3 regions of the Candidatus Allofournierella excrementigallinarum genome follow, and region 2 is predicted to be linked to each of the others. Evidence: predicted binding sites of a transcription regulator. Region 2 holds the regulator's gene; each other region holds the start of a gene.
The links. Region 2 encodes NrdR, which represses ribonucleotide reductase genes. Its sites were predicted from a motif close to CACNANATNTNGTG; they were not measured.
Positions count from the first base shown of each region.

Region 1: the regulator NrdR is predicted to act here: its motif matches at 7,566-7,579, upstream of ACH2AT_RS01355 (anaerobic ribonucleoside triphosphate reductase).
Region 3: the regulator NrdR is predicted to act here: its motif matches at 5,497-5,510, upstream of nrdJ (ribonucleoside-triphosphate reductase, adenosylcobalamin-dependent).

Region 1 is NZ_CALXHK010000004.1:31,877-41,434, reverse strand. It holds gene ACH2AT_RS01395 (alanine/glycine:cation symporter family protein) at 1-1,121, shown strand, start outside; gene ACH2AT_RS01390 (GNAT family N-acetyltransferase) at 1,257-1,709, shown strand; gene ACH2AT_RS01385 (HAD family hydrolase) at 1,802-2,452, opposite strand; gene dinB (DNA polymerase IV) at 2,478-3,746, opposite strand; gene ACH2AT_RS01375 (hypothetical protein) at 3,833-4,648, shown strand; gene ACH2AT_RS01370 (flavin reductase) at 4,700-5,329, opposite strand; gene ACH2AT_RS01365 (lipopolysaccharide biosynthesis protein) at 5,399-6,817, opposite strand; gene ACH2AT_RS01360 (M48 family metallopeptidase) at 6,849-7,403, opposite strand; gene ACH2AT_RS01355 (anaerobic ribonucleoside triphosphate reductase) at 7,699-9,558, shown strand, end outside.
Region 2 is NZ_CALXHK010000009.1:44,608-54,165, reverse strand. It holds partial or broken gene ACH2AT_RS03105 (IS256 family transposase) at 1-71, shown strand, start outside; gene ACH2AT_RS03100 (helix-turn-helix domain-containing protein) at 739-996, shown strand; gene ACH2AT_RS03095 (uracil-xanthine permease family protein) at 1,376-2,695, shown strand; gene ACH2AT_RS03090 (aminotransferase class I/II-fold pyridoxal phosphate-dependent enzyme) at 2,943-4,220, shown strand; gene ACH2AT_RS03085 (autorepressor SdpR family transcription factor) at 4,348-4,632, shown strand; gene ACH2AT_RS03080 (SdpI family protein) at 4,616-5,665, shown strand; gene nrdR (transcriptional regulator NrdR) at 5,763-6,239, shown strand; gene ACH2AT_RS03070 (DUF4363 family protein) at 6,219-6,587, opposite strand; gene ACH2AT_RS03065 (DUF421 domain-containing protein) at 6,621-7,298, opposite strand; gene ACH2AT_RS03060 (spore germination protein) at 7,370-8,833, shown strand; gene ACH2AT_RS03055 (GerAB/ArcD/ProY family transporter) at 8,823-9,558, shown strand, end outside.
Region 3 is NZ_CALXHK010000045.1:6,068-15,625, reverse strand. It holds gene ACH2AT_RS08700 (EAL domain-containing protein) at 1-1,129, shown strand, start outside; RNA gene ssrA (transfer-messenger RNA) at 1,233-1,581, shown strand; gene ACH2AT_RS08690 (hypothetical protein) at 1,974-2,234, shown strand; gene ACH2AT_RS08685 (class I SAM-dependent DNA methyltransferase) at 2,234-4,036, shown strand; gene ACH2AT_RS08680 (restriction endonuclease subunit S) at 4,023-5,075, shown strand; gene nrdJ (ribonucleoside-triphosphate reductase, adenosylcobalamin-dependent) at 5,543-7,888, shown strand; gene ACH2AT_RS08670 (sensor histidine kinase) at 7,958-9,241, opposite strand; gene ACH2AT_RS08665 (response regulator transcription factor) at 9,235-9,558, opposite strand, start outside.

The sequences.
Region 1 (9,558 bases), on a different contig from region 2:
GGCCGGGGGCGGTGTTCTGGATGTGGTGCTCGGCGCTGCTGGGCATGTGCACCAAGTTCTCCGAGGTCACCCTGGCGCTTCACTTCCGCGAGCGCAGCGCCGGGGGAAACTGGACCGGCGGCCCCATGTACTACATCAAAAACGGCCTGGGCAAGCGCTGGCAGTGGCTGGCGGCGCTCTATTCCCTGTTCGGCGTGCTCACGGTGTTCGGCACCGGCAACGCCACCCAGGTGAACACCATCGTCACCTCCATCGACGCGGCCCTTTTGCAGTACGGCCTGGCGGGCGAGGGCGCGCTGCCCATGCTCAACCTCATCGTGGGCGTCTTTGTGGCCATGCTGGTGGCCCTGGTGCTGCTGGGCGGCATCAAGCGCATCGGCAGCGTGGCCGAAAAGCTGGTGCCCTTCATGGCGCTGCTGTATGTGGCGCTGGCGCTGGGCGTGGTGGCGCTGAACTTCCAACGGCTGCCCGGCGTGCTGGCGGCCATCGTGGGCGGCGCCTTCCAGCCCCGGGCCTTCACCGGCGGCGTGGTGGGCAGCGTGTTCCTGAGCCTGAAAAAGGGCGTGTCCCGGGGCATCTTCTCCAACGAGGCGGGCCTTGGCACCGGCAGCATCGCCCACGCCTGCGCCGACACCAAAAAGCCGGTGAAGCAGGGCATGTTCGGCATCTTCGAGGTCTTTGCCGACACCATCGTCATCTGCACCCTCACCGCCCTGGTCATCCTGTGCAGCGGCACGCCGGTGCCCTACGGCGCCGAGGCCGGCGCCGAGCTCACCATCTCCGGCTTCACCGCCGCCTACGGCAGCTGGGTGTCGCTGTTCACCATGGTGGCGCTGTGCTGCTTTGCCTTCTCCACCATCATCGGCTGGGGGCTCTACGGTTCCACCTGCATCTCCTACCTGTGCCGCACCGAAAAGGTCATCCGGCCCTTCCTGGTGGTCTACTCCTTCGTGGCCATCCTGGGCGCAACCGTGGACCTGGGCCTTTTGTGGAGCATCGCGGACACCTTCAACGGCCTGATGGCCATCCCCAACCTCATCGCGCTGCTGCTGCTCAGCGGCACGGTGGCGCGCCTTGTGCGGGAGTTTTTTGCAGGCCAGGCCAAAGAAAGATCGAAGTAACGGGCAAAGCGGGGCCGCCCGGGCAAAATGCCCGGGCGGCCCGGTTTTGCCGGCGGGCCCTTTTCGCGTTTTTGCGGCGTTTTGCGCGGCGGCGGGATGGGGCCGGCCGGGGTTTGACGCAGGAGGGACGGGACCGTGGCGGAATATCAATATGTTTCATTGAGAGAAAAAAGCGAAATAAAAGAGCGGGCGGCGCAGTGGTTCCACAGCAAGTGGGGCGTGCCGGCAAAAGCCTATCTGGAATGCATGGACGCTTATTTGCGCGGCGAAACGGAATATGGCTGGTATCTCTGCCTGCGGGGCGGCCGGATCGTCGGCGGGCTGGGCGTGATCGAAAACGATTTCCACGACCGAAAGGACCTTGCGCCGAACGTGTGCGCCGTTTTCACAGAGGAGGGGCACCGCGGCCGGGGGATCGCCGGGAACCTGCTGCATCTGGCCGTGGAAGACATGCGGGCAAAGGGCATATCGCCGCTCTATCTTATCACCGACCATACCGGCTTTTACGAAAAGTATGGATGGGAATTCCTGTGCATGGTCCAGGGCGACGGCGAAGCCGGCATGACAAGGATGTACGTCCACAGGTAAACGGGGGCTTTCAAAAAAGCCGGCGGCCTTTTCCGTGGGCGCATAAGCGGCGCAAAAAAATTCTTGCGCGCCGCCCTTTGCGGCGCGCGTTTTTACAGGGTGTCCAGCAGAGGGATGACCGCGGAAAGGTCGGGCAGGATGGCCGCCGCCAGCGCCCGCAGCTCGCCGGTGGGCTCCATCAGGTCGGGAACCATCACCGCCTTGCAGCCCGCCGCCGCGCCGGCGCGGATGCCGTTGGGGCTGTCCTCCAGCACCATGCAGCGCTCCGGGGCCCTGCCCGCCAGCGCCGCGCCCTTCAGGAACACCTCCGGGTCGGGCTTGCCGTGCTGCACGTCGTCGCCGCACACAAGGCCCCGGAAAAAGCGCTCGACGCCCGCCCGCTTGAGATAGCCCTCGGTGATGACCCGGCGGGTGCTGGTGCACACCACCGCCGGCAGGCCCCGGCGCTCCAGCTCTTTCAAAAGCTCCACAAGGCCGGGCTTCTTGGGCAGGTCGTGCTCGTCCACCAGCCGGTCCATCACCACCCGGGCCTTGGCCTGGTAGTCGTCAAAGTCAAAGTCCGGGCCCAGCCGTTCCAGGCACACCTGCTTGCAGCCCGCCCGGTTGCAGCCCCGCATGGCCACCACCACGTCCAGGTTCACCGGCAGGCCCTCGGCCTCGGCGGTGGCGATCCAGGCCTCGGTCCACAGCCGCTCGGTGTCGAACATCAGGCCGTCCATGTCAAACAAAACCGCTTCGATCATACTTTCTCGTTCCTTTCCCGCTCCGTCACAGCGGGCCTTTCGCCCGCTCGTCGTCCTCGTCTTCGCCGCCCTTTTCCTCCATGGAAAGGCGGCCCAGCCCCAGGTCCCGGCGCAGGATGCTGCCCGCGCCGATGGCCCCCTTGCCGTATCTGCCCCGGATGGCGTCCAGGCTCTGTTCCAGCTTCTCCCGCCTCGGGTCGGGGCGGGGCGCGTCCTCCAAAAAGCTCTGCTGCACCGCCGCCGGCTCCTCGGTGATGGCCTGGGCCGTCACCGTGAGCATCCGCACCGGCTGGCCCTCCCGCCAGTTGGCCTGCATCAGCCGCCAGGCGGCCTCCGCCAGGTCCCGGCCCAGGTGGGTGCTCATGGGCAGCCGCGTCTGCCGGGTGATGGTTTTGAGGGAGGCGTCGCGCACCGTCAGCTGCACCGCCCCCGCCCACAGGCCGTGGCGGCGCAGGCGGGCGGCCACCTCGTCCGAGAGGGCCCACAGCGCCGAGCGCACCTCGGCGGCGCTGGCAAGGTCGCGGGGGAAAGTGCGCCCGCTGCCCACGCTCTTCACCGGCTCCTTTTCGCCCCACAGGCGCACCGGCGCGTCGTCCAGGCCCCGGGCATAGCGGCTCAATGTGCGCCCCAGCTTGCCCAGGGCCGCCGCCAGCGCCTTTTCGTCCGCCGCCGCCAGGTCCCCGATGGTGGAAATGCCCATGCCCGCCAGCTTTTCGGCGGCGCTGCGCCCCACGAAAAGCATGTCCCGGGCCGGCAGCGGCCAGAGGACGTCTTTGAAGTTTTCCCGGGTGATCAGGGTGGTGGCGTCCGGCTTTTTGTAGTCGCTGCCCAGCTTTGCGAACACCTTGTTGAAGCTGGCCCCCACCGAGATGGTCAGGCCGGTGGCCTCGCGCACCTCGGCCCGCAGCCGGTCCGCCAGCGCCTTGGGGCTTTGGGCGAACAGCTGCCAGGAGCCGGTCACGTCCAGCCAGCTTTCGTCGATGCTGAAGGGCTCCACCCGGTCGGTGAAGCGGCAGTAGATCTCGTTGATGACCTTGTAATAATGGACATACCGCTCCCGGTGAGGCTCCAGCAGCACAAGGTCCGGGCACTTGCGCTTTGCCTGCCAGATGGCCTCGGCGGTCTTGACCCCCATGGCCTTGGCGGGCTCGTTTTTCGCCAGGATGATGCCGTGGCGGCTGGCCGGGTCGCCGCACACCGCCACCGGTTTGCGGCGCAGTTCCGGGCGGGTGAGCAGCTCCACGCTGGCGTAAAAACTGTTGCAGTCGCAGTGCAGCACCCATCGCTCGGCCATCTCTTCCGCCCCCTTTGCCACATCCAGTATACCACAATGGCTGCGCCTGTGCTATAATGGCAGGCATGGAAAGGAGCGTGTGTCCCATGCCGTTTACACCGTACCAGCTGTTGTGGTACTTTTTCATCTACGCCTTCCTGGGCTGGTGCCTGGAGGTGGTGTTCTGCACCGTCAACTCCGGCCGGTGGGTCAACCGGGGCTTTCTGAACGGGCCGGTCTGCCCCATCTACGGCACAGGGATGTGCATCGTGCTGCTGGCGCTGGAACCGCTGAAGGGCAGCGCCCTGCTGCTCTTCCTCGGTTCCATGGTGCTCACCAGCGCGCTGGAGCTGGCCACCGGCTTTGTGCTGAAAAAGGCCTTCCACACCAGCTGGTGGGACTATTCCGACCAGCCCTTCAACGTCGGGGGCTACATCTGCCTGAAATTCAGCCTTGCCTGGGGCCTCGCCGGCATGGCGGCGGTGCGGCTGCTGCACCCGCCCATCGCCCGGCTGGTGGACCGCCTGCCCCACGCGGCGGGCTGGGCGCTGCTGGGGGTCTTCGGCGCGCTGCTGGCAGCGGACCTGGCGGCCACGCTGGTCACGCTGGCGGGCCTCGAACGGGATCTGCGGGAGCTGGAAAAGCTGGGCGCGGCCCTGCGCCGGGGCAGCGACGCGGTGAGCAGGGAGCTGGGCGACGCGGCCCTGGCCGCCGACGAAAAGCTGGCCGAGGGCCGGCAGGCCCTGCCCGGCCGCATCGCCGACCTGGAAGCGCGGCGGGACCTTTTGCGGGCGGCGATCACCGACCGGCGGCTCTTCGGCGCGCGGCGGCTTCTGCGCGCCTTCCCCGGCATGCGCAACCTGCGCCACCGGGAGGTGCTGGAGGCCCTGAAGGCGGAGCTGGAGGAAAAGCTGCGCCGCTGAAAAGAAAAAAGGCTGGGCCCTGCAAGCGCGGGGCCCAGCCTTTTTGCACCGTCACAGTTTTTTGAACGCCCCGGCGCCCTGCCCGCACACCGGGCAGGCAAAGCCGGCGGGCAGCTCCTCGCCCTCGTAGACATAGCCGCACACCGAGCACTGCCAGCGGCCGGCGGCGGGGGCCGGCGCGGCGGCCTGGTAGCTGCTGGCCTTGGGCGGGGTCAGGCCCTTCTTCACCTGGTGGTAGTAGGCGTAGGTCATGGAGGGCTCTTGGGAGAGGGTCTCGGCGTCCTCCACCTCGGCGATGAACAAAAGATGGCTGCCCGCGTCCACCGTCTCCTTCACCCGGCACACCAGCGCCGCGTTCACATGCTCCGCCGGGCAGGGCAGCGCCTTGAACTCCACCGCTTTGAGACCCTCGAACTTGTCCTCGTCCCGGCTGGAGCGGAAGCCGAACCGCCCGATCAGCTCCATGGGGGCGCTTTCGGCCAGCACCGACACGGCGAACCGCCCGGCGCGCTGCACCGCCCCGGCGGTGAAATTCTCCTTGTTGACGGCCACCATCACCTGCACCGGCGCGGCGGTCACCTGGGTCACCGTGTTCACCACGCAGCCCACGCCCCGGCCGCCGTCCACCGTGGTGATGACATACAGCCCGCAGCTGAGTTTGTAAAGCGCTGTCATATCCATTGTTCTGCCGTCCTTTCTACAAAACAGGAATTATTACTGCTTATAGTATACCCCTTGTCCGCCCGCCTGTCAAGCGCGGCGCCGGCGGCCCAGAAGCTGCATCATGATGCCGGCGACGCCCTGGAAGTTGAAGGCGCACACGCCCACGGTGATGAGGACGCACCACAGCGGCCAGTAGGGGGTCTGGAAGATCATCAGCCCGGCCTCGGCCAGCACCATGGCCAGGTTGAGGGAAAGGCGCAGGGGCGCAAAGTCGATGGCCAGCAGGCCCCGGGTGTTCACCGCCCGCAGGATAAAGACCACGAAGTAGCTGAGGAAACTGGCCAGGGTCACGCCCACGGGGCCCATCACCGGGATGAACAGCCAGTTGAGCAGGCAGTTGACCACCGCGCCCGCCAGCATGGTGTAAAGGGAGAGGGTGCTGCGCTTTTCCACCATGTAGATGCTGTTGAGGAACTGGTTCAGGCAGCTGAACAAAGTGCCGATGGCCAGCATGGGCACGAACTGCCAGGCGTCGAAGAAGTTCGATTTGAAGATGAACATCAGCGGGCGGCACAAAAGGATGATGCCCGCGCAGCAGCAGAAGAGCAGGCTCTGGTAAAGGCCGAACACCCGGCTGAAGAACCGCTGGCGGCCTTCCAGCTCGGTCACGGCGGACAGCTGCCACGCCTCATAGAAGATGGTGCCCAGCACCGACAGGATGGTGGGCAGAAAATAGCCCACGCCCAAAAGGCCGGTCCAGTATTCGCCGGCCTTGCCTTTGTAGCCGTCGCACATGGCCTGCACGAAGAACAGGTCGCTGGCGTTGATGACCCAGAAGCTGATCTGGGCGGGCACCATGGGCAGCGAGTAGGCCAGCATCTGCTTCCACAGGGCCGTGGAGTGGAAACGGGGCCGCAGATACCGCCCCAGCCCGGCGATGCAGAAGACGAACAGGGCGCTCAAAGCGTCCGAGCAGATGATGGCCAGCACATAGCCTCTGGCCCCCATGTGGAAGCCGGAGAGGAACAGGATGGTGAAGCCCAGGTTGGTGGCGCTGCACAACACGCCGTCCACCGCCACCAGCCGGTTCAGCTGGCGGCTGCGCACGAACTGGGTGCACCAGGTGCGCAGGCAGCTCACCAGCACATGGACATAAAGGAAGGGGGCGTAGTCCGCGAACAGCGGGATGAACCGCAGAAGGGGATAGCAGCACAGCATGATGGCAAAGCCGGCGAGGATGGTGAGCAGGCCGTCGGTGAACACCGCGCCCTTCTTCACCTTTTCGTCCAGGCCGAAGCGGATGATGGCGTAGCTCACGCCCATGCTCACCAGCGGGATGAGCAGCGAGCCGATGTTCTGCACCAGCTTGGTGATGCCCACCTCTTCCACCTGGCCCATGGCGAAGGTGATGTAGGGCTGCAGCACGATGCTGAGCAGCTTTGCCGAAAAGTTGCTGATGGCGAACAAAAGGGTGTTGTTCGCCAGGCGTTTGTATTTGGCGTCCAAAGGGATCTTCCTTTCCGTGGGTGGTGCGCGCTCAGCGCGGGCTTCGCAAAAGGGCCCGGCGGGCCTTGTAGTCCGGCAGGATGCTTGCCACCAGCGCCCAGAACCCGGCCTGGTGGTCCGGATGCACAAAGTGGCAGTACTCGTGCACCACCACATACTCAATGGCCTCGGGGGGCTGCAGCGCCAGCCGCGCCGCCAGGGTGATCTGCCGCCTGGCCGGGTGGCAGCTGCCCCAGCGGGTGCGCATGTCCCGCACCTTTATCACCGGCTTTTGGCCCCCCAGCACCTTCTCGAACCGGGGGTACACCCCGTCGCTCACCTCTTTAAAAAGGGCGAGGCACTGGTCCTTTTCCGGCGGGGCCAGGGCCGCCCGGGCGGCTTCGGCGGCCTTGTGCCGGGCCAGGGCCTTTTGCACCCAGCCGGCGTGGGCGGCCACAAAGGCGTCCACCGCCGCGGCGCTCACCCCGCGGGGGGCGCTCACCCGCACGCTGCCGTCCGGTGCAAGGCGCAGGTTCAGGTTCTTCACCCGCTTGCGGGTGAGGGCATAGTCCACGCCGCCCGCGCGGCGCAGTTCCGCTTTTTCCACGGCGGCGTCCGCTCCTTTTCTTTTCCTCAAAACAGGGCATGCTAACCTATCGTGCCCATCCATTGTAGCATGTTTTTTCCTCCTTTTGAACGCGAAAAGCAAAACTCACAAAAAATTCATTCAAACCTTGGCGCTAATTTTGCGCCCGGTCGTATTGACAGCCACTATATGTAGGTGCCATAATGTTTTAAGTAGCGTTTTCACCCCAAAATACAGAGAATGACCAGACGGCGCGCATGGGGGGCCGACAAAGCGCGAAGCAAGGCGCCAAGCCGGGTCAGGAGGAGTTTGCATCATGATCAAAAGCGTTATCAAGCGGGATGGCCGCGTGGTTTTGTTCGACGAGGGCAAGATCGCGGCCGCCGTGCTCAAGGCCCTGGAGGCCGCCGGCGAGGGCGACGCGCGGGAAGCGGCCCGCGTGGCCAACAAGGTGACCCGCCATCTGGAGGTGGACTGCGGCGAGGAATCCCCCCAGATCGAGCAGATCCAGGACGCGGTGGAGACCGGCCTGATGGAGTGCGGCCACGACGAGGCGGCCAAAAAGTACATCCTGTACCGGGCCAACCGCACCCGCATCCGCGAGGCGAACACCAGCCTGATGAAGACCATCGACGAGATCACCAACGTGGACGCCCGCATCAGCGACATGAAACGCGACAACGCCAACATCGACGGCAACACCGCCATGGGCAGCATGCTGCAGATCGGCACCGCCGGCGCCAAGGCCTACAACGCGGCCTACCTGCTCACCCCCGAGCAGGCCAAGGCCCACGCCGAGGGCGACATCCACATCCACGATTTCGACTTCTATTCCCTCACCACCACCTGCACCCAGATCGACATCCTGCGCCTGTTCCACGGCGGCTTTTCCACCGGCCACGGCTTTCTGCGCGAGCCCGCCAGCATCGGCAGCTACGCGGCGCTGGCGGCCATCGCCATCCAGTCCAACCAGAACGACCAGCACGGCGGCCAGTCCATCCCGAACTTCGACTACGGCATGGCCGAGGGCATCCGCAAAAGCTTTGCCAAGCTCTACCGCAAAAAGCTGGCCGAGGGCGTGGAGGACCTGCTGGATTCGGAGGACGAGAGCGCCCTGGCCGAGACGGCGGTGAACAGGGCCGCCGACGAGCTGGGCATGCCCCCCCGCATCGAGGTGAAGGCCGGCGAGTTTGACGCCATCGTGGCCCAGGCTCTGGAAGAGACCAGCGCCCTTTCCGCCGGGGAGGCGCAGCGCATCGTGGCCACCGCCCGCCGCCGCGCCTGCAGGCAGACCGACCGGGACACCTACCAGGCCATGGAGGGCTTTGTGCACAACCTGAACACCATGCACTCCCGCGCCGGCGCCCAGACGCCCTTCAGCAGCATCAACTACGGCACCGACACCTCCCCCGAGGGCCGCATGGCCATCCGCAACATCCTGCTGGCGGAGGACGCGGGCCTGGGCCACGGCGAAACGCCCATCTTCCCCATCCACATCTTCAAGGTCAAGGAGGGCGTCAACTACAACGAGGGCGACCCGAACTACGACCTGTTCAAGCTGAGCATGAAGGTCAGCGCCAAGCGGCTGTTCCCGAATTATGTGTTCCTGGACGCGCCCTTCAACCTCCAGTACTACAGGCCCGGCCATCCCGAGACCGAGGTGGCCACCATGGGCTGCCGCACCCGTGTGATGGGCAACGTCTACGACCCCGACCGCCAGATCAGCTACAGCCGGGGCAACCTGTCCTTCACCTCCATCAACCTGCCCCGCCTGGCCATCCTGGCCGGCCACGACGAGGCGGTTTTCTACAAAAAGCTGGACGCCATGCTGGAGCTGGTGGCAAAGCAGCTGCTGGACCGCTATGAGATCCAGGCGGCCAAGCGGGTCTACAACTTCCCCTTCCTGATGGGCCAGGGCGTCTGGCTGGACAGCGACGCCCTGGGCCCCGCCGACGAGGTGCGGGAGGTGCTGAAGCACGGCACCCTCTCCATCGGCTTCATCGGCCTGGCCGAGACCCTCACCGCCCTCTACGGCCACCACCACGGCGAGAGCGAGGAGATGCAGAAGAAGGGCCTGGAGATCGTGAAGCACATGCGCGACTTCTGCGACAGAAAGAGCGCCGAGATGAAGATGAACTTCACCCTGCTGGCCACCCCGGCGGAGGGCCTTTCCGGC
Region 2 (9,558 bases):
GGGGCAACAAGAAGTACATGAACATGAAGCACCTGGAGGCTGCTTTTGAGGACGCCTCCATCGCTGGCTGACTTCACTCATGCCAGAGCCTGCAAACCATTTTGCGAAAAATACTTGACACTACCCAGGGGGTTCCTCCTTGTCTAGTGTGCGCGGCGAGCACACTAGACAAAGCCCACAGATTTCTCCGTATAATCGTGTATATAGTGTGGAGAGCAATGCACCACGGTGATTTTTTATCATCGCTGACGTCTTGACACAAGCCAATATAATCCGAACTTGTTTCCGACAGGAGATGGGTTCGGATTATTTGTTTTCTTCGATCGGTATGAGAAATCCCATTTCCTAATCTTACCTTACCAGCCGAAAAAGGGCAGTCTGCCGGTTTGTGGGGACAGCGGCACTTGAAGCATTTGAAAGAATACCGTTTTTTCGACTGAATAACTTATATCTGAAAAAGGTATTGACAAATTTCTAAATCGTGTTACCATTATTTCGTAAGTAGTAAGTAGTCAGTGATAACTGATAAGTAATAAGGAGGGCGACAAAATGAAAGATTTATCAATTACACAGGAGTACATGATTTGCACAGTAAACGGAAAAGGCACCATGTCAAGTTATAATCAAAAAGAGTGAAGCAGGAACGCTTGCAAAAGAAATGATTCAACATATTGAAGCTTTGGAGATGGCTGCAATTATTCCTACAATGTTCTCTAATATTTAACGAGGTTGATTGATATGTCAAGACAAAGAAGCATGGAGGTCATTGAAAATTCTGAATATGTAACAATTGGCGAATTAGTTAGACTTACAAATGTGCGATACAGCACATTAAAATATTATACAGAAGAAGGAATGCTGCCCTTTGAACAAGCAGAGGAAAATTTAACACGACGCTATAAGCGAGAGCAGAGTGTAGTGCAGATTCAGAGAATTAAGGATTTGCGACAAGAGGGGAAATCTATACTCGAAATTAAAACGATCTTAAAATTGTAAGTTCTTTCAAACCTTACTTAACTTATGTATGCCGCCGCATGGGGAATACCATAGCGGTAGCTTTTCGTATCTATCGGCTGTCTGCCGTCAAGGATCGGTCGATCCTGAACGCCGAAAATTTGTGAAAGAAAAGGCTTGCATTTTGTAAAAAGAATTGATATAATGTAAAAAATTTGCGAAGGAGGCGGCGAGCATGCGTGTCAAAAAGTTGGCCCTGCTGAACGTTTCGCTGGCTTTTTCGCCGGTGGTATTTCTACTTCCCCAAGAGGCATTGGTGCTTTAACACCAATGCCTCTTTTTTTGAGCTTTCTATAACGCCGGCGGCTTTCCGCAGGCTTTTTAGAATAGAGCAGCAAAGAGCAAGAGGAGGAAAATGTGAATGAATGAGAAAGTGAACGAGGGCATTTTTGACGCCCGCCAGCTGGGCGTGCCCAAGATGATCATCCTGGGCGTGCAGCACACCTTCGCCATGTTCGGCGCGACCGTTCTGGTGCCGCTGCTGACCGGCCTGAATGTGTCCACCACGCTGCTGTGCGCAGGCCTGGGCACCCTGCTGTTCCATCTGATCACCAAGGGCAAGGTTCCCGCTTTCCTGGGTTCGTCCTTCGCCTTCCTGGGCGGTTTTGCCATCGTGGCGCCCATGGCCGCCGACGGCACCCCCAACACCGAGATGCTGCCCTACGCCTGCGGCGGCGTTGTGTTCGCGGGTCTTGTCTATCTGGTGATGAGCCTGCTCATCACCGTGTTCGGCATCGGCCGCATCATGCGCTTCTTCCCGCCTGTGGTCACCGGCCCCATCATCATCGCCATCGGCCTGATCCTGGCCCCCAGCGCCATCACCAACTGCGCCACCAACTGGCTGCTGGCCTTCGTGGCCCTGGGCTCCGTTGTAGTCTGCAACATCTGGGGCAAGGGCATGGTCAAGATCCTGCCTATCCTGCTGGGCGTGCTGGTTTCCTACGTTGTGGCTCTGGTCACCGGCGCGGTGGACTTCACGCCCATCGCCCAGGCCGACTGGTTCGGCATCCCCATCCACACCAGCGCCCTGGCCAAGTTTGACATCTCCTCCACCCTGACCATCATGCCCATCGCTCTGGCCACCATGATGGAGCACATCGGCGACATCGCCGCCATCAGCGCCACCACCGGTAAGAACTACATCCGCGAGCCCGGCCTGAACAAGACCCTGCTGGGCGACGGCCTGGCCACCAGCATGGCCGGCTTACTGGGCGGCCCTGCCAACACCACCTACGGCGAGAACACCGGCGTGCTGGCCCTGACCAAGATCTACGATCCCCGCGTGATGCGTATCGCCGCTCTGTTCGCCATTCTGATGAGCTTCAGCCCCAAGTTTGACGCGGTCATCAACACCGTACCCACCGCCATCATCGGCGGCGTCTCCTTCATCCTCTACGGCATGATCAGCGCCATCGGTGTGCGCAACGTGGTGGAGAACCAGGTCGACTTCACCAACAGCCGCAACCTCATCATCGCCGCAGTCATCCTGGTGAGCGCTCTGGGCTTCAACAGCCTGGGCGGCCTGACCTTCCAGGTGGCCGGTGTGAGCATCACCCTGTCCGGCCTGGCCATCGCAGCCATCCTGGGCATCCTGCTGAACGCCATCCTGCCTGGCAACGACTATCAGTTCGACAAGGTGGACACCGAGACTGCCGAGAACCCCATGAACATGCAGGTGTGAGCCCGAGCCTCACTTCCCAAAAGCAAGCCAGCCCCGCCGTCCGGCGGGGCTGTTTCATGTTCGTTTGGCGCTTTCGTACCTGCAAAAGGGGCGCAAAATGCTTGTTTCCCAACTGAAATTGTACTATAATATCCGCATACGCTTTGGCAGCCGGGCTGCGCGGCAGGGGAAAGGCCGCGGTGCGGTGTGAGCAGACAGCCCGGCAGACGCATAAAGTGGAATATAATTCAAGAGGGGAATGGATGCAATGAAGGAGTACGGTTCCATGGACCGGGCCGCGCTGGAGGCAGAACTCGGCTTCCAGCAGAGCAAGTATGAAGCGTTCAAGCAGAAAGGCCTGAAGCTGGATATGTCCCGCGGCAAGCCCTGCCCGGAGCAGCTGGACCTTTCCGCCGACATGATGAGGCTGGAGAACTACATCGGCGAAAATGGTGTGGACACCCGGAACTACGGTTATCTGGAGGGCATTCCCGAGGCGCGGCGCTTCTTCGCCGACGTGATGCGCGTGCCCAGCCCCGAGCAGGTGCTGGTGTGCGGCAACTCCGCGCTGTCCATCATGTATTATCTCATCGACCTGGGCTGGCGTGCGGGCTTTGTGGACTCCATCCGCCCCTGGCGCTTCTGCACCAACATCAAGTTCCTCTGCCCGACCCCCGGCTATGACCGCCACTTCAAGGTCACCGAGTACTTCGGCTTCCAGCTGATCCCGGTGCCCATGCTGGAGACCGGCCCTGACATGGACGTGGTGGAGCGTCTTGTGAAGGATGACGACAGCGTCAAGGGCATCTGGTGCGTTCCTGTGTATTCCAACCCGGACGGATATTCCTACAGCGACGACACCGTGCGCCGCCTGGCCGCCATGGAGACCGCCGCGCCGGACTTCAAGATTTTCTGGGACGACGCCTACTGTGTGCACACCCTCACCGACGAGGTATATGAGGTGCTGCCCATTCTGGATGAATGCGCCAAAGCCGGTTATCCCGACCGGGCGATGATGTTCTGCTCCACCAGCAAGATGACCTTCCCCGGCGCGGGCGTTGCCGCCGTGGCCACCAGCCGCAGAAGCGTGGAGCACATCCTGAACAACATGAGCTCCATGATCATCAGCTACGACAAGATGAACCAGCTGCGCCACGTGCGCTTTTTGAAGGACCGCAAGGGCGTTCTGGAGCACATGGCAAAGCACCGGGCCATCATCGCGCCGAAGTTTGAACTTGTGCGGGAGATCTTCGCCCGCGACCTTGGCAGCTGCCCCGGCATCGCCCACTGGACCGACCCCAAGGGCGGCTACTTCCTGAGCCTTTACGTGATGGACGGCTGCGCCAAGCGCACGGTGGAGCTGTGCAAGCAGGCGGGCGTCGTGCTGACCCCCGCGGGCGCTGCTTACCCCTACGGCATCGACCCCCACGACCATCACCTGCGCATTGCGCCCACCTATCCCAGCTTCGCAGAGCTGGAGCAGGCCGCGACGCTGCTGTGCATCTGTGTGCGCATCGCAACGCTGGAAAAACTGCTGGCCAAATAGATCCGCGCCTCAAAGGGCCGCTCTCCGGAAGGAGGGCGGCTCTTGTTGTTCATTTCCATTGACAAGGCGAAAGGGCGGTGCTATATTATAATTAACAGTTAAGTTAAATATTAAATGAGGTGACGCCATGGCGATGCAAGACACACTGCGGGCCCTTGCCGACCCCACCCGGCGGGAGATATTGGCGCTCCTGCGGGCCGGCCCGCTGACGGCGGGGCAGATCGCTGAAAAGTTCCCGGTGTCGGCGGCGGCCATCTCCCGCCACCTTTCGGTGCTGAAAGAGGCTGACCTTGTGCGGGACCAGCGGGAAGGGAAATATATCTATTATGAACTGAACGCGTCGGTGCTGGAGGAGATCCTTCTCTGGCTCACCACACTGAAAGGGGAGGAAAAGGATGAAACGATTGAATAAACGCAAGGCGCTGGCCGGCTCCGCGCTCATCCTGCTGCCTGCGCTGGCTGGCATTGGGATGTGGGAGCGGCTGCCCGGCTGGAGCGGCCCCGCAAAGCTCGCGTTCTGCCTGGGGACGCCTGCCGCCATGCTGGCGGCTCACTGGCTGTGCCTGCTTCTTACCTTTCACACCAACCGGCACAACGGCCAGAGCAAAAAGGCACTGGAACTGGTCTACTGGCTGCTGCCCTGCATTTCGCTTTTTTACTGCGCCGGCGCCTGGGCTGTGGCGCGGGACGTAAAATTGGGCTGGGAGCGCCTTGTGCCCGCAAGCCTCGGCCTGATGTTCCTCGTCATCGGCAACTACATGCCCAAAATGAAGCAGAACCCCACGCTGGGCATCCGCCTGCCCTGGACGCTGGCCAACGAAGAAAACTGGAACCGGACCCACCGCATAGGCGGCAAAGTGTGGGTGGCGGGCGGCCTTGTGCTGCTGCTTGTCTGCCTTTTGCCAGGGGCCGCCATGGCCGCGGGGATGCTGGCTGCCATTCTCGTTCTGGCGGCGGTGCCCTGTGTTTATTCCTACTGGCTTTACCGCAAACAGGTCCGGGATGGCAGCTGGAACGGCAGCCTGTTCCGCTCCAAAGCGGACCGTGCCGTAACGGGCGTCGTCCTTGTGATCCTGGCCGTCGCCGTGGTGGGCACGCCGGTGCTCCTTTTCACGGGAGACATCCGCTATACCGTGGGAGAGAATGCTCTGAGCATCGAAGCAAGCTACTGGCCCGACACTGAGATAAACTACGCCGACGTGGAGAGCATCGAATATGCCGAAGGCATCCCTGCCGGGAACCGCGTCAACGGGTTCGGCTCGCCCCGCCTTTCCTTGGGCTCTTTTCGCAACGACGCTTTCGGCTCCTACACCCGTTATGCCTACACCGGCTGTGACGCCTGCATCGTGATGCAGGCACAGGGGAAGACCGTGGTGCTCAGCGGCGCGGACGAAGCGGCCACAAAGGCGCTGTACGAAGAACTGAACAGCAGAATTTTTGGCTGAAAATCTTTTCTTTGCGGGAAAATATGCTATACTGTTTGCATATTGATTCAACGGCGGCGCTCCGCCCGCCCACTCACCAGCCAAGGAGGAAACTGCCATGAAATGTCCGTACTGCGGCGAACTGGATTCCAAGGTGATCGATTCCCGCCCCACCGAGGACGGAGAGAAGATCCGCCGCCGCCGGGAGTGCCTGAGCTGCGCCAAGCGCTTCACGACCTACGAGATCGTGGAGACCGTGCCCCTGATGGTGGTCAAGCGGGACCGCTCCCGCGAGGCCTTTGACCGCCAGAAGCTGCTGGGCGGCATGCTGCGCGCCAGTGAGAAGCGGGAGGTCAGCTACCAGACGCTGGAATCGGCGGTGGACCGCATCGAGCAGACGCTGCTGAACAGCTATGAGCGGGAGGTCACCTCCATGCACATCGGCGAGCTGGCCATGGATGAACTGAAAAAGATCGACGAAGTGGCCTATGTGCGCTTTGCCTCGGTCTACCGGCAGTTCAGCGACATCAACACCTTCATGGACGAACTGAAAGACATGCTCAACGGCCATTCCTCAAAGCATGCTGAAAAATAAATGCCCGGTCATCAGGATCTGCGTGCGGGCTTTTCCAAGTTCGCTCTGCAGGTCCTGTTGGTTATCCGGGCCCACATAAGCCGACAGCCCGCCCAGGCACATGGCGATGCCGCTGAGATAGTCCCGCTTGATGAACAGCGCCATCCAGTGCTCCCGCCGGGAGAAAAAGCTGTTCATCCCCTCTATTACCTCCAGCGCCGCCTCATAGTCTCCGGCGGCGTTGAAGGCCCCTATCCTGTCCAGGTCATTTAAAAGCGCGTCGTTGGTGGTCTGCACCAGGATGCTGCTGGCCACGATGAGCACCGCGAGAAAAGCCAGCAGCCCGAAGGCTGCGCGCACCCGTTTCATCGAATCATCCTTTCTGACCGAGAGCCGCTGGTTTCAGCGGCTCTCTTTTTTGACCAGCTGCACCTGGCCGGAGTCGTCCCCCAGCAGCAAAAGCACCTGCCGCAGGCTGCATTTGTTCTGCCGCAGCACCTTGTCAAGCCACTTTTCGTTTCTGCCGCACCAGGCCAGATTGTCCGCCAGCACCCGCCCGTCGATCACGAGCGGCACCATGGGCGTTCGCGCTTCAGACGGCGGCACCTGCATATCCTCCCGGGTGGGGGTGTCCTTCTGCGGCATCCGGCTCACGCTCAGGGTGCCGTTGGTCTCCACCAGGGCGTAGTTTACTTCCGATGGGTCGAAAATATCCTTGCCTCGCAGCGCTTCCAGCAGGTCACTGGCGCTGAACCGAAGCTCCCGCAGGGTCTTCTGGTCGATCTTGCCGCCCCGTATCACCGCCACCGGCGTGCCGGACAATAGCTTTGCCGCCGTGGGGCTCATATAGCAAAGCGCAGAGGAAAACAGTTCCAGCACCACGATCAGGCAGACGGGCGCAAGGCTTGCCGCCAGCGGCACCTCGGGGGATTCAATGGAAATGGAAGCGAGGTTGGAGATGAGAATGGTGGACACCAGCTCCGAGGGCTGCAGTTCCCCCAGCTGACGTTTGCCCATCAGCCGCATGGCGGCCACGATGAGCAGATAGATCATCAATGTGCGCAGCACGAGCACCAGCATACAAAACTCCTCCCGGCAAATGGTTTTGACACGGCGGACGCGGGGCATACTAAGCAGCGAGGTGAAGAACGATGCCGCGACCCCTGACTGATTCGCTGGATGCGAATGTTGCCCGCCTGAAAGAGATGTTTGGCAATTCCGCCGACCTGTATGCAAAACCTGTCAACGTGCGGGGCGTGCCCTGCTGCCTGTGTTTTTTTGAGGGGCTTTCCACCCTGGAACGGCTGTGGGTGGTGATGCTCTCGATGCTGAACGAGAGCCATTTTGAGCCCTCAAACGGCAGGGAATTGTTCAACTACATCCAGCACCAGACCGACCTGCCGGTAGAAAATGCGCCTGTGGAGGACTTCGACGCGCTGCGCACCCAGCTGACAGCGGGCACCACCGTGATGCTCATCGACGGATGCCGTAAAGCTGTTGTGCTTTCCACCCAGAACATGCAGTTCCGCTCGGTGCAGGAGCCCTCCGGCGAAGGGGACATCCGCGGCTCACGGGAAGGTTTCTGCGACCTTTTGCGCATCAATGTCAGCCTTGTGCGGCGGCTGGTGCGCACCGGATCGCTCACCATCAAAATCTTTCCCGCGGGCAGGCGCACCGGCACCGAGGTGGCCATGCTGTACGACCGAACGCTTGCAAAGCCGGGATTCGTCGAAGCCATCGAGCAAAAACTCCAGGCGGTGGACCTGCCCGTGCTGTTTGACAGCGGGTATCTTGCGCCCTATCTCCAGCGGGGCAGCTTCAGCTTCTTTCAGGAGGTGGGCTATACCGAGCGCCCCGTGACCGCCGCCGCCAAAATATGCGAGGGGAAAATCGTAGTTCTTGTGAACGCAAGCCCCTTCGCGATGATCGTGCCGTATTTTTTCAATGAAAACTTCCAAAGCCTGGATGATTATGCCGGCAAGGCCTACTTCGCCAGCGCCGTACGGCTGCTCAAGTATACGGCGTTCTTTTTGTCGGTGCTGCTGCCGGGCCTGTTCGTCTCCATCGCGGAGTACACCCCGGAGCTGTTCCCGCCCCAGCTTCTTTACAAGGTGGCTGCCGCCGAGACAGCCACCCCTCTGCCGCTGTTTATGGAGATGATGCTGGTCATCGTCCTTTTGGAGATCATCCGGGAGGCCGGCCTGCGCCTGCCCAAGCCCATCGGACACTCGGTGAGCCTCGTGGCGGCGCTCATCGTGGGAGACGCGGCCACCAAGGCGGGCATCATGAGCACGCCGGTGCTCATCGTAGCGGCCCTGACCACCATCTCCATCTTCGTCATCCCGTCGCTGTATGAGCCCGCCACGGTCCTGCGGGTGCTGTTCGTGCTGGCGGGCGGCCTGTTCGGGCCCTTTGGCCTGGTGACCATGTTTTTCCTGATGCTGGTGAGCATCTGCGGCATGCACTCCTTCGGCGTGCCCTACACATCGCCGCTGGTGCCCTTTGGCCGCAGCGCCCTGCGGGACGGCCTTTTGCGCATGCCCTGGCAGCGGCTGGCGAGCCATCCCTTCGATGTGAACGACCTGCCCGGTGGTGAGGAAAACTATGGATCGTGAGTTCGTTTTTGAGCGAAAGCAGGCGGGAACGCTGGTCCTGGCTGCTTTTTTGACCGACAGCTTCATCCAGCCTTTCGGCCGGCAGATGGAAGTGCTGCCCGCACGCACGGCTATTCTGTCGGGGGCGCTGCAGTTTGCCTTTCTGTGCGCGGTGATGGCGGCCTACCTGCGGTGGTGCGGTGGCGGAAAGCCAGGGCCCGTCCGCTCGCTGCTTTTGTGCGGTGCGCTGGTGCTCTCCATCGCGCTGGAGGTCATCCAGGGAGAACGGTTCTATAACTATGTGATGCAGCAGCAGCTGACGGCGCTTCTGTTCTTGATCCTGGTGTTCGGCGCGGCCTATTACGGCGCCTTTGCCGGAGTGCAGGCACTGGGGCGGGCGGCCTGGCCCGTGCTTGCGCTGGCGGCGGCGTCGGTGCTGGTGCTGGGCTGGTCGGTGGCCGGGCAGATGCAGTTCAGCCGCCTTCAAACGCCGACGGCCAGCGCGGGAACGCTGGCACAGTTGGCGCTGACGCGCTTTTACCTGCCGCCGGAACTGCTGCTTTTTCCCTTTTTATGCCCCAAAGGCGGAAGCAGCCGGGGCGCCGCAAAAATCATCGGAGCTGTATTTTTGGCAAATGGTCTCTTGGCCCTGCTGGGGGAGATGACCCTGGGCGCGGCATATACCAGCGAAAGCCAGCCAGTCTACACCATTGCGCGGCTGGGCGGCCTGTCGGTGTTCCGCCGGC
Region 3 (9,558 bases), on a different contig from region 2:
GCTGCAGGCCCGGTTGGAGGAGGGGGAATTCTGCTGCCGCGACAGCGCCGACCTGTTCTATGCCGTGCTGCTGAACGCCGACCCGGCGCAGGCCGCCGCCCGGCTGCGGAATATCATGGATGAGGCTTGCGCCGCCGCCCTGCATGACGCGAACAGCGACTACCATATCCTGCTTTATGCCGGAATGGTGGCGGCGCCGCAGTGCGCCGCGTCCGGGAAAGTGGACGATGTGCTCACCCATGCGATGTTCGCGCTGGAACGGGCCAAGGGTGCGAGCAGCAACACGGTGTGGACCTACGACACGGAACTGCATAAAAAAGAAGAAGTGGCAAACTATGTGGAAAGCCACATGCATCAGGCGCTGCAAAGCGGTGAGTTCCGCATGTACCTGCAGCCCAAGATAGATTTGACCAGCGGCAGGCTGGGCGGCGCCGAGGCGCTGGTGCGCTGGACCACCGGGACCGGCAGGATACTCTATCCCGACCAGTTCATCCCGCTGTTTGAACAGAACGGATTCAGCGTCTCGCTGGACCTGTATATGGTGGAGTGCGCCTGTAAGCAGCTGCGCGCCTGGCTGGACCAGGGCATCCAGCCGCCGCCCTTGTCGGTGAACCAGTCAAAGCTGCTGTTTTTTGAGGCGGACTATATCCAGAAGCTGGAACGCCTGACCGAACGCTACCAGATCCCCGCCTCCTGGATCACACTGGAGATCCTGGAGGGCCTGGCGCTGGAAAACGCCGGGGAACTGAACGCCCGCATCAGCCAGCTGCAAGGCATCGGGTTCCGCATCTCCATGGATGATTTCGGCAGCGGATACTCGTCGCTGAACACTCTGAGCAGCCTGCAGATCGACGAACTCAAGCTGGACCGGGGCTTCCTTAAGGAGGCGGCGGACAAAAACGACCCACGCTCCAGGGTCATCATGGAGCAGGTGGTGCAGATGGCCAAACAATTGGGGATATCGGTGGTGGTGGAAGGCGTGGAGACCCAGGAGAACGAAGCCCTTATCCGGTCGCTGGACTGCGATTTCGGCCAGGGTTACTACTACAGCCGCCCCATCACGGTGGAAGAATTTACCGCCCGCTATTGGGGCGTGCCGGAAGACGCCCCGCAGGAGGCTGCACCATGAGCCGCCGCGCCCGGCAGCAGACGCTTCGATGAAGGTTTGGTGACATCTTTGCTCTGCCACTTGCATAACGGCGGGAAAAAGGGTATTATAATAGTTACCACATGGGCCCGTAAAGGTTTCGACGGGGAGTGTGAAGTGCGAGCAGCGGGTAGTGGATGGGGGCCACACTATAAACGCCTCCAAAAAAATAGCTAACAACAACAAATTAGCTGTCGCTGCCTAATTAAGGCAGCTGTCCTGCCCACTCAAGCGTCGTGTGGGGCCAGGGCATCATTTAGACGCCGAACGTGAGCCGCCTCAAGCTTTGCGGGCGGCCATGACCTCATGAAGCTACCAATGCGGCGGCCTGTTTGCCGGCCTGCCGCTGCGGGAAAGTTGTAGACAAACTGCACCCGGAGATACTCTCGCGGACCGCTTTTCGGACACGGGTTCGATTCCCGTCGGGTCCACCACCAGAAAGTCCAGCCGTCAGGCTGGACTTTCTTTTTGTATCCCGAAAACCACTCGATAGGCGAGTGGTTCGAAAAAAGACTGCGGTTAATAATGAAGACAAAAACTCCCTTTGCTATAATGGGAGTGCGGTCTGCCAACTGCATAAACAAGCAGCGGACGTGGCGGCCATCCCCGCCCGCACCACATCGAGGGACATTGAGCCGCTGATGCGCATGCCCAAGGCGGTGTTCAAGCGCGGGCGGGCGAAGACCGCCTGCGCGATGAACAGGTGGGACCGCTTCAAGGCGCCCCGCGGCTTCATAGAGCTGTGTTCCATATAGACAAATCGAAACATAAGGTATATAATTGTACAAATGCGTAAATGATTAAAGGAGGTCGAGCTGTGGCGAACATGTTCGGGAAGTATGCTGCCGGCCGCGAGGCCGAGCAGAAAAAGATTGAGCAGACGGTTTCTGAACCGGCGGCTGCGAAGCAGACAACGGTTTCGGCGGACGCTGCACCCGCCGAGGACGAGAAGCGCACCACGCTCTCGCTGTCGCTCACGGTGAGCGACAAGAAGGCGCTGAAGATGATGGCGGCGGAGCGCGAGACGACAATTGCCGCGATTATCCACGAGTGGGTCGCGGAGCACATGCAGGAGGTGGATAAGTAGTGGCAAAGAGTATGACGGAGGATGCCGTGCGCGATTTGGCACGTGACATTCTTGGACTTGCAGATAGCGATACGGCGCGTGCGGGCGTTGGCCAGCTCACGACGTTCAACCAGCTCGGGTTCCCGGGTATTGCCGACAAGCCGGATGGATGGTATTTGCCCAACAACAAGGCGGAAGTTGCGCTTGTTCTGGAGACGAAGGCGACGCGCATCGCTTTGGGCAAGGCACAGGTTGACGAAGTGATGAAGAACGTCCGCATTATGCAGACGCAGTACGAGAAGGTCGTCGGCGTTTTGTACAACGGCGAGGACGTGCGCGTGTTCAAGGGCGAGGAAGAGGTCAAGACGCCCGACAAGTTGCAACATGTCGGCTATTACCTGTCGCTCTATACCGTTGATAGCATCGACAAGGAGCGCATCTACCAGCTGACAGCACGCATTAACAACTGCCTGCATTTTGAGTTCGGTATCAAGAATTTGTATCACCGCATGATTTTTACGGCGTGCGCGTTGGTTGCCGAGCGGTACGGCGCGGGGTTGAATCGCCTGAAGAATCTGGGCTATGCGACGTTCCACACCGCGATTCACTCGACGCTCTCCAAGTCGCTGGAAGACAGCCGCAAGCAGAACACGAAAATCGACATCCTGCTGGAGGAGTATTCCGACATCAAGATGAACACGACCGACAACCAGAAGGCAATCAACGACTTCATCGACTGGGTGGTCGAGATTTCCGAGTGCGTCAACTCCAACGAATGGCGCGGCGAGGACGTGATGGGCATCTTCTTCAACGAGTTCAACCGTTACAAAAAGAAGTCCGAGTCGGGGCAAATATTCACGCCCGAGCACATTACTGACTTCATGTACAAGATCCTTGAAGTGAACATGGATGACTGCATCTTGGACGCCACGTGCGGTTCCGGCGGTTTTCTGGTAAAGGCCATGGCGAACATGATTCGCGAGGCCGGCGGCATGGATACGAAGAAGGCTGGCGAGATTAAGTCCAAGCAGTTGTACGGCATCGAGTTTGACCGCGAGATTTACGCTCTGGCGTGCGCGAACATGCTCATCCACAAGGATGGCAAGACGAACCTGGAGCAGATGGACGCCCGCACGGATGTGGCTTGCGAGTGGATGCATTCCAAGCCCATTACGAAGGTGCTGATGAACCCGCCGTATGAGAACAAATACGGTTGCGTGACCATCGTCGAGAACGTGCTGAACAGCGTTCCTGCGCATACCCAGTGCGCGTTTATTCTGCCGGACAAAAAACTGGAGAAAGCATCAAAGACGCAGATGAAGCGGATTCTGAAGAACCATCGTTTGCGCAAGGTTATCAAGCTGCCGGAAGACCTGTTCTTCGGCGTGGGTGTGACTACGAGCATCTTCGTGTTCGAGTCCGGCGTTGGGCAGGACGGCAAGGAGTTCTTTGCGTGCTACATGGAGTCCGACGGTCTTGCGACAGTCAAGAACAAGGGACGCCACGATGTCTACGGCAAGTGGGCAGCTATCGAGGCGTACTGGGTCGATGTGGTCGAGAAGCAGTCCGGCGACGATACGTGCCAGTGGGTAAATCCTGCCGAGCATCTGTCCTATCAGATGCCGCAGAAGCCGTTCGAGATTTTCGAGGAGGACTTCCGCAAGACGGCGATGGATTATTTGATGTTCCAGCAGGGCATCGACGCGAAGGCGTTCGGCGAGAAGCTGCTGGACACGGCGATGTACTCGAGCCGCGTGAGTGCCGATGACGAGTCCGTGACCGTGACCATGCAGAAAGGCGGTGGCGGTGATGGCGAGGATTGATACGAGCGGGTGGAAGCCGTTTTGCTTTGGCGACCTGTTCGAGTTAAATGGAGTCAAGCAAGCGAAATCCCAGCAAATGATACCGACTGTAGAGCCGGACGGTGACATTCCATATGTTCCCTACGTTGTGCAGTCTCGTTACAGCAACATGGTAAGTCGGTTTGTGGATAGGCAGTGGCTTATCGAGCACGATGAACCACCAGTGCAGGGAAATACCCTCGTGCTAGGAGTGACCCTGAACGCGTGCTCTTATCAGCCGTATGAATTTGGAGCAAGTCAGGTGATTACTGCCAGGTCGCCGCACTTGACATTTCATAACGGTTTTTTTATGGCGGCCGTTGTCAAGAAGCATGTCGCCCAATTCGATTACAAGGAGAAGCCTGGCATTGAGAAATACCGGTCGATGGTCATTGATCTTCCCGCTGACGCGTCTGGCGAGCCTGATTGGGCGTACATGGATAAGTACATGTCGGGGGTCATGGCAGAATCCGAAGCAATTCTTGAGAGTCTGAGGCAAGCAGATGGCGAAAAGCAAGCATTGGATGTATCCGAGTGGCGAGAATTTATCATTGGCGAACTGTTTACAGTTGTCAAAGGAACACGCTTGACGAAAGCGCATATGACCCCCGGCAATACTCGTTTTATTGGTTCATCGGCCATGAATAACGGTTGCACCGCAATGGTTGGCAATACCGAGAATATGCACCCGGCTAATACGATTACCGTATGCTATAACGGCAGCGTTGGTGAAACGTTCTACCAAGACCAGCCCTTTCTTGCTTCCGATGATGTTAACGTGCTGTATCCGAGATTTGATATGACCAAAGAGATGGCGCTGTTTGTCGCTCCATTGATTAAGTCGGTTAGTGCCCGATACAACTATGTCGATAAGTGGAAGCAGGAAGATATGATTGCTGATACAATCAAACTTCCCGCCGACGCGTCCGGTGAGCCTGATTGGGCGTACATGGATGAGTACATGCGGACGGTAACGGAAAGCGCAAAGTCTGATTTGTCTGCTATGCAGGCTATCGGTTAAGTACAGATTAGTCCGCCGCTCCATCAGGGCGGCGGGCTTTATAATTAAATGCGTATTTGTGCAATTAACCAACCAAAGGAGAAAACAACGAATACTTATAAGCAGAAACTACGGGAGGGGGTAAGAGCTTGGCACACCAAAAGAAGTTCGAGCTGAACGACAACGACCTCGCCATCGCAAGCACGTACTTGTCGCGCCCCAGACGGTCGGTCTTCTACATGATGAGGACATGGGGTCGGATTTTCGTGACCTCCAACAGCATCTGCTGGAACGCCTACAACGCCCAGCACGGGCCCTATCCTATGGGACGCCTCCTCTGCTATACTGGGCACTGAAGGGCAAAAAAGCGGCCCCTCATCCGCAGACGCCGGCCTCTTTGCGGAAAAAGAAACAATATATTGACTTTTTTTCTTGCAGGAACTACTATATATAGTGTATCCTGCAAACAACGTTGGGAGGGACCAAAAATGAACGTACGCAAGCGCAGCGGCAAAGTCGTGCCCTTTGACGCTGAATTCATACGCCGCGCCGTCACGCTGGCGGCGGCCGCCGCCGGGGAGCATGAGCCCCAGCGGGTGGACGACGTCACCGCCGCGGTGGAAGGGAAGCTGGCCGCCGCCGGCCAGGACATCGTGGACATCGAGCGCATCCAGGACGCGGTGGAGGAGACCCTGTTTGAAAAGCAGCTCTACCGCACCGCCAAGACCTACATCCTCTACCGGGTGCAGAAGGAGAAGGAGCGCACCAGCGGCGAGTGGAAAGAGGGCATCCTGACCAGGGAATTCCTCAGCCCCTACAAGCACGCCCCGAACCCCATGGAGCAGCTGGGCGCCTTCGTCTACACCCGCACCTACTCCCGCTATCTGCCCCAGCAGGGCCGCCGGGAGTTCTGGTGGGAGACGGTGCGCCGCGCGGTGGAATACAATGCCTCGCTGGCCCCCACGCCCCGGGAAGAGGCGGAAAAGCTCTATGATAACATCTATCATCTGCGGCAGTTTTTGTCCGGCCGCACCCTGTGGGTGGGCGGCACGCCGGTGGCGGAAAAGTATCCCATGGCCAACTACAACTGCGCCTTCACCGTCATCAACGACTTTGCGGCCTACCACGATCTGTTCTATCTGCTGATGGTGGGCAGCGGCGTGGGGGTGCGGGTGCTCAGATCCGACGCGGACCAGCTGCCGCCGGTGCGCACCGACCTGAAAATCCTGCACAAGTCCTATGACCCGGTGCCGGCGGGCGAGCGGCTGGAATACACCAACCTCACCTTCCTGCGGGACACCGCCACCCTCGCCATCGGCGATTCCAAGGAAGGCTGGGCCCAGGCGCTGACCCGCTACTTCGAGCTCATCACCAACCGGGAGTACGAGGGCGTGACCACCCTGGTGGTGAACTATGATTCCATCCGCCCGAAGGGAGAGCGGCTCAAGACCTTCGGCGGCACCGCCAGCGGCTCCGGCTCCATGATGACCATGCTGGACAAAATACACAAGGTGGTCGCCGCCGCCGGCGCCCGCAGCGGCGCTGTGCGCACGCGGCTGCGGCCCATCGACCTTCTGGACATCGCCAACATCATCGGCGAGAACGTGGTTTCCGGCGGCGTGCGCCGCACCTCGGAGATCGGCCTGGTGGACGCGGACGACGAGACCTGCATCCAGGCCAAGTCCAACCTCTACCGCCAGGTGAACGGCCACTGGGAGATCGACAAGTCCATCGCCCACCGGCAGATGAGCAACAATTCCATCTTCTACCGCGAAAAACCCACCCGGGAAAAGCTGCACTGGCACATCCAGCAGATGCGCTATTCCGGCGAGCCGGGCTGGATCAACGAGGAGGCGGGCCTCAAGCGCCGCCCCAACTTCTGCGGCTGCAACCCCTGCGGCGAGATCTTGCTGGATTCCAACGGCCTTTGCAACCTGACCACCGTGAACGTGATGGCCTTTGTGGGCGAGGACGGCGCGCTGGACAAGGCCGGCCTGCTGGAGGCCCAGCGCCTCTCCGCCCGGGCGGGCTACCGCATGACCTGCCGCGAGCTGGAGATGTTCCGCTGGGACCGGGTGCAAAAGCGCGACCGGCTGCTGGGCTGCTCCCTCACCGGCTGGCAGGACATGGTCAACGTCACCGGCATGGACCGTGCCCAGCAAATCGAACTGCTGGACGCCCTGCGCGCCGAGGCCCGCAAAGCCGCGGACGAGATGGCGGCCCAGCTGGGCGGTGGCCGCCCGCTGCTGGTGACCACCCTGAAGCCGGAGGGCACCCTGTCCCTGCTGCCCACCGTGTCCAGCGGTGTGCACTACTCCCATTCGCCTTACTACATCCGCCGCGTGCGCATCACCGCCACCGACCCCTTGTGCCGCGTCTGCGAGGAGCTGGGCTACCCGGTGCTGCCGGAGGTGGGCCAGGACCCGGAAGACCCCACCACCAAGGTGCTGGAGTTCCCGGTGAAGGCCCCCGCGGGGCGGGTGAAGGGCGACGTGACCGCCATTGAGCAGCTGGAAAACTACAAGATGTTCATGGAACACTATGTGGACCACAACTGCTCCATCACCGTGCATGTGCGCGACAACGAGTGGGACGACGTGGAACAGTGGGTCTGGGATCACTGGGACGATGTGGTGGCCCTTTCCTTCCTGAGCTACGACGACAGCTTCTATGAACTGATGCCCTACGAGGAGATCGACAAAGCGGAATACGAACGCCGCAAGGCCGAGATGCGCCCCTTCAACCCTGCGCTGCTCTGCCGCTACGAGCACGAGGAGAGCGAACTGGACATCGGCGCCTCCGACTGCGTGAACGGCGTGTGCCCCATCCGCTGACCTATCTGCATCCCAAAAGCCGCCTGCCCCGCGAAAGAGGGGCAGGCGGCTCTCTTCTTTTATAAAAGTTCATCCCCCGGCGGGCAGCTCCAGGCAGAAGGCGGCCCCGCCCCCCGGCGCGTCCTCCACCCAGAGGCGGCCGCCGTGAAGGGCCGCCAGCTCGGCAGCCACCGCAAGGCCCAGCCCGTGGTGGCGGGGGTCCTCGCCGGCGGCCCCGCCCCGGTAAAAACGTTCAAAAATCCGTCTTTTGTCTCTGTCCTCCACGCCGGGGCCGTGGTCGGTCACCCAAAAGCGCACCCGCCCGCCCTTTTCCAAAAGACGCAGTTCTATCTCGCCGCCCTCCGGGGCAAAGCGCAGGGCGTTGTCCACCAGGATGGTCAGAAGCTGGCGCAGACGGTAGCCGTCGGCCTCCACCGGCGGCAGGGCCTTTTCGGGCAGGCGCACGGCCAGCCGCCGCTGCCGCTTTTTCGCCAGCGGCTCCATGCCTTCGGCAAAGTCCAGCAGAAAGGTGTCGGGCGCGATGCTCTCCCGGCGCAGCCGGGCGCGGGCGCTGGCCCCGGCGCTGAGCAGCAGCAGTTCGTCCACCAGCGCGCCCATCCGCCGGGCCTCGCCGTCGATGACCGCGAGGTATCGCTGTGTCTGATCCGGCTGGCGGGCGGCGGCCCCGGCATTGGCCCGTATCACCGCCAGCGGGGTGCGCAGTTCGTGGCCGGCGGCGCTCAAAAACTGCTGCTGCTGGTCCATGGCCCGGGCCACCGGGCGCACCGCCCGGCCCGCGATGAACCAGCCCGCCAGCCCAAGGCCGGTCCACCCGGCGGCGGCCACCAGCGCGAACAGGGCTGCCATCCGCAGGGCCCAGGCCCGCTCGGGGCCAAGGTCCTGCACCGCCACAAGACCCGTCCACCGGCTGCCGGCACCGCCGTCCAGCCGCACTTCGCCCCGCCAGCTGCTGCCCTGAGCCGAAAAAGTGAAGCTGGCGCTCTGGCTGCCCGCCAGGGGCGGCGCGTCGGCCAAAAGTCCCTGCTGCTCTTCGGCGGCCCGCTTTGCCGCCTCCAGCAGGGCGCGCTCCTCTTCGCCCAGGCGCAGGCTGTGGAGCAGGGGATCCCCGTTTTCGGTCAGCAGCACCTTCATGCCGTTCTGAGCCTCCAGCCGCGCCAGCCAGTCGCCGTCCAGCTGGCCGTAGCGGTCCCACTGGTATTGCAGCTGGGTCACCGCAGTCTCAAAGGCGGAACGGCGGCTGTCCGTGTACTGGCGGCAGGCCACGCCGAAGGCGAACAGCAGCGCCCCGGTGAGCACCGCCCCGGTGAGCAGCGCCGCCAGCAGGGTGATGCGCGCCCGCAGCCGTTTCAGCATGGGTCTGCCTCCAGGCGGTAGCCCGCGCCCCGCCGGGTGACCAGCTCCATCCGGCTGCCCACCAGCCGCAGGCGGCGGCGCACCAGATGAATGTAGTTGTCGATGTTGCCGCTTTCCACCTCGCTGTCCGGCCCCCAAACGTTCAGCAGAATGCGCTCCCGGGGCAGGGTGACGCCGGGGTTGCGGAGAAAAAGCTCCAGCAGGGCGCACTCCCGCCCCGAGAGGGTGTGGGCCCCCGCGGGCCCGGTGAGCAGCCGGTCCTGCACCCGCAGCTCCACATCACCCCGGCGCAGGGCGGCGCCGCCCTCCCACTCGGC